Linked DNA regions of Marichromatium purpuratum 984. The protein of the gene in region 1 binds, or shares a complex with, the protein of each later gene. Links are inferred from orthologs where the notes say so. Each region holds a gene or a part of one and is shown on either strand. Other genes may lie near its edges.

Region 1 (5,582 bases):
CTCGACGAGGTCGCGGCGGTGGTCGACGTGCTCCAGACCCCCGCCTTCCTCTGCCGTCAGACCAACTTCATCCGCGCCGTGGCCGCGCAGGGCAAGCCGGTCAATCTCAAGAAGGGGCAGTTCCTCGCCCCCTGGGACATGAAGCACGTGGTCGACAAGGCCCGTGACACCGGTAACCAGCAGATCATGGTCTGCGAGCGCGGCGTCTCCTTCGGCTACAACAACCTGGTCTCGGACATGCGGGCCCTGGCGGTGATGCGCGAGACCGGGTGTCCGGTGGTGTTCGATGCCACCCACTCGGTGCAGCTTCCCGGTGGTCAGGGCACGAGTTCCGGCGGTCAGCGCGAGTTCGTGCCGGTGCTGGCGCGCGCGGCGGTGGCCGCCGGCGTCTCCGGGCTGTTCATGGAGACCCACCCGGACCCCGATCAGGCGCTCAGCGACGGCCCCAATGCCTGGCCGCTGGAACGCATGCAGGCGTTGCTCGAGACCCTGGTCGAACTCGACGGCGTGGTCAAGCGTGCCGGTCTGATCGAGTGTGCCGAATCCCCGTCGAGCTGAGGGCAGGGCCGTGCGTGCGGCCCTTCCCCTTTGTGGCGCGACAGCCCAGAATTCACCATCGACCCCAATTTCTCAGGAGAATCGAAGCATGTCCGAGATCGTCGACGTCCGTGCCCGCGAGGTAATGGACTCCCGAGGCAATCCGACCGTCGAGGCCGATGTGATCACCGCCGACGGCGCCATCGGTCGCGCCATCGTGCCCTCGGGTGCTTCCACCGGCTCGCGCGAGGCCTTGGAGCTGCGCGACGGCGAGACCGATCGCTTCTGCGGCAAGGGCGTGTTGACCGCAGTGGCCAACATCCAGGGCGAGCTGCGCGAGGCGCTGATCGGCATGGACGTGCTCGATCAGCAGGCGCTCGATCGCCGCATGCTCGCGCTCGACGGTACCGACAACAAGGGCCGGCTCGGCGCCAATGCCCTGCTCGGTGTGTCGCTGGCCAATGCCCATGCCGCCGCGCAGGAGAAGGCGGTGGCGCTGTTCCGCTCGATCTCGAGCGGTCCCTACCGGCTGCCGGTGCCGATGATGAACATCATCAACGGCGGTGAGCACGCCGACAACAGCGTCGATTTCCAGGAGTTCATGATCATGCCGGTGGGTGCCACGAGCATCCGCGAGGCGGTGCGCTACGGCGCCGAGATCTTCCACGCGCTCAAGTCGGTGCTGCATGCCCGTGGTCTGGCCACCAGCGTCGGCGACGAGGGCGGCTTCGCCCCCGACCTGGCGTCCAACGAGGCGGCCATCGAGGTCATCCTCGAGGCGATCGAGAAGGCCGGCTACAAGGCCGGCGAGGACATCTTCCTGGCGCTCGACGTCGCCGCCTCCGAGTTCTACGAGGACGGCCAGTACCACCTCAAGGGCGAGGGCCGCACCCTCGATGCCGAGGGCATGGTCGACCTGCTCGAGTCCTGGGTCGATCGTTACCCGATCCTCAGCATCGAGGACGGTCTCGCCGAGGGCGACTGGGACGGCTGGAAGACGCTCACCGAGCGGCTCGGCGCGCGGGTGCAGATCGTCGGCGACGACCTCTTCGTCACCAACACCAAGATCCTGCGCGAGGGCATCGACAAGGGCATCGCCAACTCGATCCTGATCAAGGTCAACCAGATCGGCACCCTCACCGAGACCCTCGAGGCGATCGCCATGGCGCACGCCGCCGGTTATACCGCCGTGGTCTCGCACCGCTCCGGCGAGACCGAGGACACCACCATCGCCGACCTGGTGGTCGCCGCCGGCACCGGTCAGATCAAGACCGGCTCGCTGTCGCGCTCCGATCGCATCGCCAAGTACAACCAGCTGATGCGCATCGAGGACCAGCTCGGCGACGAGGCCGCTTACGCCGGTCGCGACGCCTTCAAATGGCTGTGAACGACGCCCCCGGTCGTCGCTGAGCCTGCCCCGGGCCGCCGTTCTCGAGCACCTCATCCATGCGCCTGCTGATCGCGTTGCTGGTGTTCGTGCTGTTGGCGCTCCACTACCGGCTGTGGGTCGGTGACGGGAGCCAGGCCGAACTCGCCGCGCTGCGCCAGGAGATCGCCGCGCAGCGTGTCGAACTCGAGCGCCTCGGCGCACGCAACGCCAAGCTGCGCGCCGAGGTGGTCGATCTCGGCAGCGGGCTCGAAGCGCTCGAGGAGCGCGCCCGCGCCGAACTCGGCATGATCAGGCCCGGGGAGACCTTCCTGCAGGTGATCGAACCTCGCCCCTCCGTGGAGCCCCCGCATTGACCGCCAAACCCGCCTTCTGGGCAGTGATCCCCGCCGCCGGCGTCGGCCGACGGATGGGGAGCGCCATCCCCAAGCAATATCTCGATCTCGCCGACCGGACGGTGATCGAACACACCCTCGAGTGCTTCGTCGAGCACCCCGCCATCGCCGGTGTGGTGGTCGCCGTCGATCCCGCCGACCCCTATTGGCCCGAGACCCGTTACGCCACCCATCCCCGGGTGATCCGCGCGCCGGGTGGCGCGGAGCGCTGCAATTCGGTGCTCAACGGGCTCGAGGCGCTGAGCGGACAGGCCGCCGAAGACGACTGGGTGCTGGTGCACGATGCCGCGCGCCCCTGTCTGCGCCGCTCGGATCTCGACGCCATGCTCGAGGGGCTGGCCGATGATCCGGTCGGCGGCATTCTCGCGGTGCAGGTGCGCGACACCATGAAGCGCGCCGGTGCGGAGGGTCGGATCGAGACCACCGTTGAGCGCAGCGCCCTGTGGCACGCCTTCACCCCGCAGATGTTCCGCCTCGGGACGCTGCGTCAGGCACTGCGTCAGGCGCTCGCCGAGGGCGCGCTGGTCACCGACGAGGCCTCGGCGATCGAGCGCCTGGGGCAGGCCCCGCGGCTGCTCGAGGGCCAGTCGGACAACCTCAAGATCACCCGTCCCGAGGATCTGGCGCTGGCCCGTTTCCATCTGCAGCAGCAGGGGCGTCTCGACTGAGAACAACCGCTGTACCGGGGCGACGGATAGGCCCCGGCTTCCTTCAACCTGCCTTCGGAGAATGCGTTCCATGTTGATTGGTCAGGGTTTCGATGCCCATCGTTTCGCCCCCGGATGCCGACTGGTGCTCGGTGGTGTGGAGATTCCCCACGAGCTGGGACTGACCGCCCACTCCGACGGCGACGTGCTGATTCATGCGCTGTGCGATGCCCTGCTCGGCGCCGCCGGGCTCGGCGACATCGGTCGTCATTTCCCCGACAACGATCAGGCCTATGCCGGGATCGACAGCCGCATCCTGCTGCGCCGGGTGATCGCCAGCCTGCACGAGCGCGGCCTGCGGGTGCACAACGCCGACATGACGCTGATCGCCCAGCAGCCCAAGCTCGCGCCCTATATCGACACCATGCGCGAGGTGCTCGCCGGGGACCTGCAGTGTGAACCGGCGCGGGTCAACGTCAAGGCCACCACCATGGAGCAGATGGGCTTCACCGGTCGCGGCGAGGGCATCGCCGCCTCGGCCTCGGTGCTGCTGGTCGAATGAGCCAGCCGCCGCTGCCCGGGCACACCCCCTTCGCGCAGTTGCCGCGCGCCTATGGCGCGCCGCTCGGGCGCGGTCGGCTGCGGGTCGAACCGGAGGACTTCCAGGTCGAGGAGCGGCTCGCCTTCGAGCCCGACGGTGACGGCGAGCACCTGCTGCTGTGGGTGCGCAAGCGCGAGGCTAATACCGAGTGGGTGGCGCGGCGGCTGGCCGCCTGCGCCGGGGTGGCGGTCTCGGCGGTCGGCTATGCCGGGCTCAAGGACCGTCACGCGGTCACCTGGCAGTGGTTCTCGCTGCCGCGCCCGCGTGCCGGCGAGCCGGACTGGTCGGCGCTTGCCACCGACGGCATCGAGGTGCTGGAGGTCCACGCCCATCGGCGCAAGCTGCGGCGCGGCGCGCTGGTCGGCAACCGCTTCCGTCTCCTGATGCGCGACCTCGCCCCCGACCCCGAGGCCCTGGCCGAGCGGGTCGCGGCGATCGGCGCGCGCGGCGTGCCCAACTACTTCGGTGAGCAGCGCTTCGGGCGCGACGGTGGCAACCTCGCCCAGGCCCATGCGCTGTTCAGCGGCGCGCCGGTGCCTCGGGTGTCGCGTCATGTGCGCGGGCTGTGGCTGTCGGCGGCACGCTCGCAGCTGTTCAACGAGACGCTCGCCGGGCGGGTGGCCGACGACTGCTGGGATCGACCGCTCGATGGGGATCGTCTGCAGCTCGATGGCTGCAACTCGCACTTCGCCGTCGAGACCGTCGATGAAACGCTGCTGACGCGCTGTGCCCGACTCGACGTCCACCCCACCGGCCCGCTGTGGGGCGAGGGCGCGCCGCCGAGCCGGGGCGAGGTGTTGGCGCGTGAGCAAGCGGTGGCCACCGCCTTCCCCGGCTGGCCCGAGGGGCTGGCGGCGGCGGGGCTGGCGCAGGAGCGGCGCGCGCTGCGTCTGCCGGTGTTCGACCTCGTCGCCGAACAGCTCGACGGCGGTGTGCGCCTCACCTTCGAGCTGCCCGCCGGGGCCTATGCCACGGCGGTGTTGCGCGAACTGCTCGATGATTGGGCCACCGTCGACTAGCGCGGCCCGAAGCGTGCGGCGAAGGCCTCCGGGGTGAGCGGCGGGGCACACAGATAGCCCTGATAGGCCTCGCATCCCCGCTCGCGCAGGAATTCCAGCTGCGCCTCGGTTTCGACGCCTTCGGCGATCACCCGCAGTTTCAGGTTGCGCGCCATCGCGATGATGGTGGCGGCGATCTCCATGTCGTCGCGCTGTGCCGGGATGTCGCGCACGAAGCTGCGGTCGATCTTGAGTTCGTCGATGGCGAAGCGACGCAGATAGGCCAGCGACGAGTAGCCGGTGCCGAAGTCGTCGATCGACAGACGGATGCCGAGCGCGCGTAGTGCCTGGAGACGCTGCTCGACCTCGTCGCCTTCCCCCATCAGCATGCTCTCGGTGAGTTCGAGCTTGAGCCGGTGCGCCGGCCAGCCGGTCGCGGTGAGCGCCTGCTCGATGCAATCGACACAGTCGGGTTGCAGCAGCTGGCGCGCCGAGAGGTTGACCGCGATGGTCTCGAGGACCAGCCCGGCGTCGAGCCAGCACATTCCCTGACGGCAGGCGGTGCGCAGCACCCAGTCGCCGAGGGGCAGGATCAGTCCGGTCTCCTCGGCCAGGGGAATGAAGCGCGTCGGTGGTACCAACCCCTGGTCGGGCGTGTTCCAGCGCACCAGTGCCTCGCAGCCGATCAACGCGCCGCTGACACAGTCGAACTGTGGCTGGAAGTGGAGCAGGAACTCCTCGTTTCCCAGGGCCTGACGCAGCCGTGCCTCCAGCTCGAGTCGCTCGGCGGCCTGGGCGCTCAACTCCGGGGTATGGAAGCCATAGTTGCCGCGTCCCTGCGCCTTGACCTGATAGAGCGCGACCTCGGCGTGCTGGATCAGCTCGCTGGCCGAGCTGCCGTCCTGCGGGTAGACCCCGATGCCGATACTGGCGCCGACATGGATCTCGTGATCGCCGGGCAGGGTGATCGGTCGTCGCAACAGCTCGAGCAAGTCGCGGGCGACGCCCGCGGCCTGA
Region 2 (4,990 bases), 320 kb from region 1 along the record:
TTCTGGGTGGGGTCGCCGGGGAGCGGGAAGGTCAGCCCGCCGTGCCAGTTGCCACGGCGATAGCGTGGCGCGATCAACTCGACCCGGGCGCCGGCGGCGCGCAGGTGATCGGCGAGGTCGCGATAGTAGGCGCCGACCCCGTTACGCTCGGGCGCGGCGTCGGAGAGGATGGCCACGCGTAGCCCCGAGGCGTCGATCGGGTCGGCGTGCGCGGTGACCTGGTCAGGGCGCGGGGTGCTCAACATGGCAGCGCGGCTTCCGTGGTTTGCGGGGGCGTCGGGGGCGCGGCCGATGGCGGCGCGTCCCGATCATCGATGACGCGTGCGCGCAGGCGACGATAGCAGGCGCCGAGGTCGTGCTCGATGCGCTCGGGGTCGAGCCCGAACTGCGTGAGGCTGTACTGGTGCGCGCTGCGATAGCTGCGGGCATGGCGCTGACGCGCCTGGAGTCGGGCGCGGTAGTCGGCCTCGAGGGTGAGTCCGAGCTGACTGTAGATGGTCTCGATGCTCGGACCGAGTCGCTCGCGCAGCTGCTCCATGCTCACCCAGGCACAGCGCTCGCGCGGGACGTCGGCAAGGACTCGCTCGAGATTGTGGTAGTAGAAGCCGAGTTGTTCGGTCATGCGGCGCTCGAACGCGGGCTCGACGGCGCCGATGCCGAACAGCTTGGCGCCGCCGGCGATCGAACTCAGTTGCGAGGGCAGGGTCTCCTGCGGGGCGCGCAGACAGACCACGAAGCGGGCGTCGGGATAGCGCGCGCGCAGCGCCTCGGCGAGCGGGGCGAAGGCGGCATTCTTCGACAGCAGTCGCTTGTCCGTGCCGTGGACATAGAGATGGCGCTGCAGACAACGATGGTAGTGCTCGAGGAGCCGGCTGCGCAGCGGCTCGGGCATGTCGCGGTCGAAGCTGCCCATCTGCCACAGTCGGCGCGAGTCGGGGAAGGGCAGGACGAGGATGAAGCAGGCGAGCGCCGGCAGCAGCGCGAAATAGTCTTCCTCGGGATCATCGAGGCGCATGCTGTGGACCGCGTCCAGGGCGCCGAAGGCGTAGCGCTCGATCCGGCGCAACAGCCGGGCGAGCGGGGCGCCGAGCCGGGCGTCGAGACGACCGAGCCCGAGCCAGAAGCGGCGCGCGCTGATCGAGAGCGCGAACAGGCACTCCCAGGTGGTGAAGGTGGTGACACCGGGATCCTCGGCCAGCACTCGGTGGAGATGGGTGGTGCCGCTGCGTGGCACCCCGAGGATGAACAGTGGCTCGCGGATCTGGACCCGGCGATAGTCGGGGTAGAGCAGTTCGTCGAGCGCCAGGCCGAGCCAGTGGATCAGCTGGATCAGGGCGAACAGCGGCACGAAGACGAGCATCAGCAGGGGGCGGACATAACCCGCCCAGCCGGCGCCGCGTCTGGGGACGAGGGCACGCAGGGCGAGCCCGAGAAGGTGCAGCTGGCTGGAGATGAAGAGTCTGAGCATCGTCCGTCCTCAGCCCGAGCGCCGCCACGAGTGCGCCTGCGGGCTCCGGTGGTGCATGCGTGCGGGTCGCCGATGACGACCCGCACGGGTTCAGGGTAACCGCAGCAGGGCGGACCCTAGCACGCGCGAGGTGACGGTCGCGACCTCAGTCGCCGTCTTCCTGCGTGATCCGTTTCTCGCTCTCGACGGCGGCTGCAGACCGCGGCGCGCGCTCCGGCGCTGGTGCCGGCTGCTCGGTGGCGGGTTTGGAGGCCGCGCCGGGGATCGTCTGTGACCTCGGCTCGGGGGGCGAGGCCGGCTGCCCGTCGCGGGTCGGTTCGGAGTTGGTCGTCGCGGCGCTCTTGTGCTCGCCGCGCTCTGATCTCGCGCTCGGCGCAGGGTGAGTCTCGGCGGCCTTCGGCTTGGTCGCCGCGGTGCCCTGCTTGTCCTCGGCGGCCTGCGACCTGGCGGTCTCGGTGCTCGACTGCTCCTTGGTGCTCTCCGGCTTGGCTGTTTCGGTGCTCGGCTTGTCCTTGACGCCCTCCGGCTTGGCGGTCTCGGTGCTCGGCTTGCCCTTGGCGCCCTCCGGCTTGGCGGTCTCGGTGCTCGGCTTGCCCTTGGCGCCCTCCGGCTTGGCGGTCTCGGTGCTCGGCTTGTCCTTGACGCCTTCCGGCTTGGCGGTCTCGGCGCGCGGCTTGTCCTTGGCGCCCTCCGGCTTGGCGGTCTCGGCGTTCGATGGGTTTCTGCTCGGCTCCGACTTCGGCCGCGTGGCCGACCTGTTCCGGTCCGACTGCTTGGCCTCGGCGCCTGTCTGGGGGGGCGGCAGGAGCGCCTGAGGACTGTGCCGGGTCTCGGGGGACGATGCCTCCGCCGTTGCGTTCTGTTCGACCTGTGACTCGTCCGATGTACGCTCGCGCTCGTTGCCGTTGGACTGCTCGACGCCGCCGTTGGCCGGGTTGCTGCGGCGGCGATTGCGCCCGCCACGCCGGCGCCGGGGCGAGCGCGGCCGGTCGCCGCCGCCATCCTGCTGTGGCGTGGTGTTCTCGCCGTTGCCCTTGGTCGTCTCCGGTGCCGGCTGTTCCGCCTTGACCTCTGGGGCACGCTTGGAGTGCTCCAGGGCCGCGTCGGTCTCGCCGCGCGGCGGCGTGGGTTCGCCGCCCTGACGTTGCTGTGGCTCGCGGGTGCGCTCGTCGCCTCCCTTGCCCTTGGCGGTGCGGCCGCCGTTCTCGTTGCGACGGGGGCGGTTGCGTGTGCTGCTGCGGCGGTTGCGACCCTCGCCGTTGCGCGCGCCGCGGCCGCCCTCTTCGCCCTCGCCGCCGCGCCCCTCCGCGGCGGTGCGCTTGCGCTCGCGGGACTTGCCGCCCTCACCCTCGCTGCGGGGCTTGGCGTGACCACGCTCGGATTGGCGCGATGGTTCGCTCCGGGGGCTCGCCGGTGCCTCGATCTGGCGTGGTGCGAACAACCCGGTCCAGATCCGCTTGAGCAGGCTCTCGGGTTCGCTGCGCTCGGGCTCCTGGAGTCCGACCGGGGTCTTGGGCGTGGTCCGCTGCGGGGTCGGGCGCTGCTGCGGCGCCGGGGTGGTGGGGGCGACCTGCTTGACCGCCGGCTCCTCGATACGCGGCGGCGTGGTCAGGCGGGTATAACGCGACTCGGCCTCCGGCTCGGGCGGGGCCGCGGCGATCTCGTAGCTCTGCCGACCCTCGTCCTGCTTGGTGACGTCCTGGGTGCGGATGCGCTCGATCTGGTAATCGGGGGTGAGCAGGTGCTCGTTCGGGACCAGCAGGATCTCGACCTCCTGGCGCTGCTCGATGTCGACGATGGTGCGACGCTTCTCGTTGAGCAGGAAGGTGGCGACGCTGACCGGCAGGTGAGCGAGGATGCGCTGGGTGTTGTCCTTCATCGCCTCCTCCTCGATCACGCGGAGGATCGACAGGCCCAGCGAATCGACTCCGCGGATGGTGCCCTGGCCCTTGCAGCGCGGGCACACCTGCTGGCTCGATTCGCCGAGCGAGGGACGCAGCCGCTGGCGCGACATCTCCAGCAGGCCGAAGCGCGAAATCCGCGCCACCTGGACGCGGGCGCGGTCCTGCTTGAGCGCCTCGCGCAGCCGGTTCTCGACCTCGCGCTGGTTCTTCGGCGGGGTCATGTCGATGAAGTCGATCACGAACAAGCCGCCGAGGTCGCGCAGGCGCAGCTGGCGAGCGATCTCGTCGGCCGCCTCGAGGTTGGTGTTGAGCGCCGTCTCCTCGATGTCGGCGCCCTTGGTGGCGCGCGCCGAGTTGATGTCGATGGCGGTGAGCGCCTCGCCGTGGTCGATCACGATCGAGCCGCCCGAGGGCAGGCGCACCTCACGCTGGAAGGCCGACTCGATCTGGGTCTCGATCTGGTAGCGGGTGAACAGCGGCACCTCGTCGTCGTAGCGGCGCAGCTTCTTGATGTTCTGCGGCATCACCTGACGGATGAAGGTCTCGGCGCGCTCGTAGACGGCGGGGTCGTCGATGACGATCTCGCCGATGTCGGCGCGCAGATAGTCGCGGATCGAGCGGATGATGACATCGCTCTCCTGATAGATCAGGAAGGGCGCCTTGCGCTGCTCGCCGGAGGTTTCGATCGCCTTCCACAGCTGCAGCAGGTAGTCGAGATCCCATTGCAGTTCCTCGACGCTCTTGCCGACGCCGGCGGTGCGCACGATCAGCCCCATGTCCTCGGGGATCTCGAGCTGGCTCATGGCGTCGCGCAACTCGCTGCGGTCCTGGCCCTCGATGCGACGCGACACCCCACCGGCGCGCGGGTTGTTGGGCATCAGCACCAGATAGCGCCCGGCCAGCGAGATAAAGGTGGTGAGCGCCGCACCCTTGTTGCCGCGCTCCTCCTTGTCGATCTGGACCACCACCTCGCGGCCCTCGCGCACCGCCTCCTTGATGTTGATGCGCGAGCCGGGCTTGACCGAGTCGGGCTCGAAGTAGGCGCGGGCGATCTCTTTGAGGGGGAGGAAGCCGTGGCGCTCGGCGCCGTAGTCGACGAAGGCGGCCTCGAGGCTGGGCTCGACGCGGGTGATGGTGCCCTTGTAGATGTTGGCCTTCTTCAGTTCCCGGCCGGGGGATTCGATGTCGAGGTTGTAGAGCAGTTGACCGTCGACGGTCGCGACGCGCAACTCTTCCGGCTGAGTTGCGTTGATCAGCATTCTTTTCATGTTGTTCCTTCTCTCACCACGGCGCGTGTCCCGTCGTGGGGGACGGTTCGCCGCGGACCCCCGGTGGCTGACCTGGGGGCGGCTCGGCGCGTTGCCGTTCGTCCCACGGTGAGCAAGGATCCGACGGCATCAGCACTGTCCGTTCGGTCGCCTCCAGACGGGACCCGGAACGGGCACGCGCGCATGAACTATCGTTGACGGGCGCTGGCGGGCGCCCGCAGGTTCTTGTCCCCGTCCCTGCGGAGGGGGCGGTGTTCGGAGCGGCGAGGGTGGTGCCGGATGCGTTGGCCTGCCTTGGCGCACGGCGCGCGGAACGCAGAGGGTGTAGAATGCGCGATTGCTCGCTGCTC

Evidence for each region. Proteins that work in one complex are often made in the same cells at the same time.
Region 2: the proteins of eno (region 1) and rne are in contact, whole or in part, in a solved structure (PDB 2FYM), measured with the Escherichia coli proteins. The link is inferred for Marichromatium purpuratum 984 from one-to-one orthologs.

What each region holds. Positions count from the first base shown.
Region 1 is NZ_CP007031.1:564,091-569,672, forward strand. What follows is about bases 1-2,785. They hold eno (phosphopyruvate hydratase), read left to right. Parts: upstream 1-646; coding sequence 647-1,924; downstream 1,925-2,785. Other genes in these bases: kdsA (3-deoxy-8-phosphooctulonate synthase), read left to right, coding at 1-558; ftsB (cell division protein FtsB), read left to right, coding at 1,984-2,280; ispD (2-C-methyl-D-erythritol 4-phosphate cytidylyltransferase), read left to right, coding at 2,277-2,785. Outside these bases: more of ispD, read left to right, coding at 2,786-2,987; ispF (2-C-methyl-D-erythritol 2,4-cyclodiphosphate synthase), read left to right, coding at 3,058-3,528; tRNA pseudouridine(13) synthase TruD, read left to right, coding at 3,525-4,586; MARPU_RS02640 (EAL domain-containing protein), read right to left, coding at 4,583-5,582. UniProt on the Escherichia coli protein: Catalyzes the reversible conversion of 2-phosphoglycerate (2-PG) into phosphoenolpyruvate (PEP). It is essential for the degradation of carbohydrates via glycolysis.
Region 2 is NZ_CP007031.1:879,513-884,502, forward strand. Bases 1,414-4,982 are described here. They hold rne (ribonuclease E), read right to left. Parts: upstream 4,641-4,982; coding sequence 1,614-4,640; downstream 1,414-1,613. Other genes in these bases: MARPU_RS04065 (sulfotransferase), read right to left, coding at 1,414-1,468. Also shown: MARPU_RS04060 (glycosyltransferase), read right to left, coding at 1-245; more of MARPU_RS04065, read right to left, coding at 239-1,413. UniProt on the Escherichia coli protein: Endoribonuclease that plays a central role in RNA processing and decay. Required for the maturation of 5S and 16S rRNAs and the majority of tRNAs. Also involved in the degradation of most mRNAs.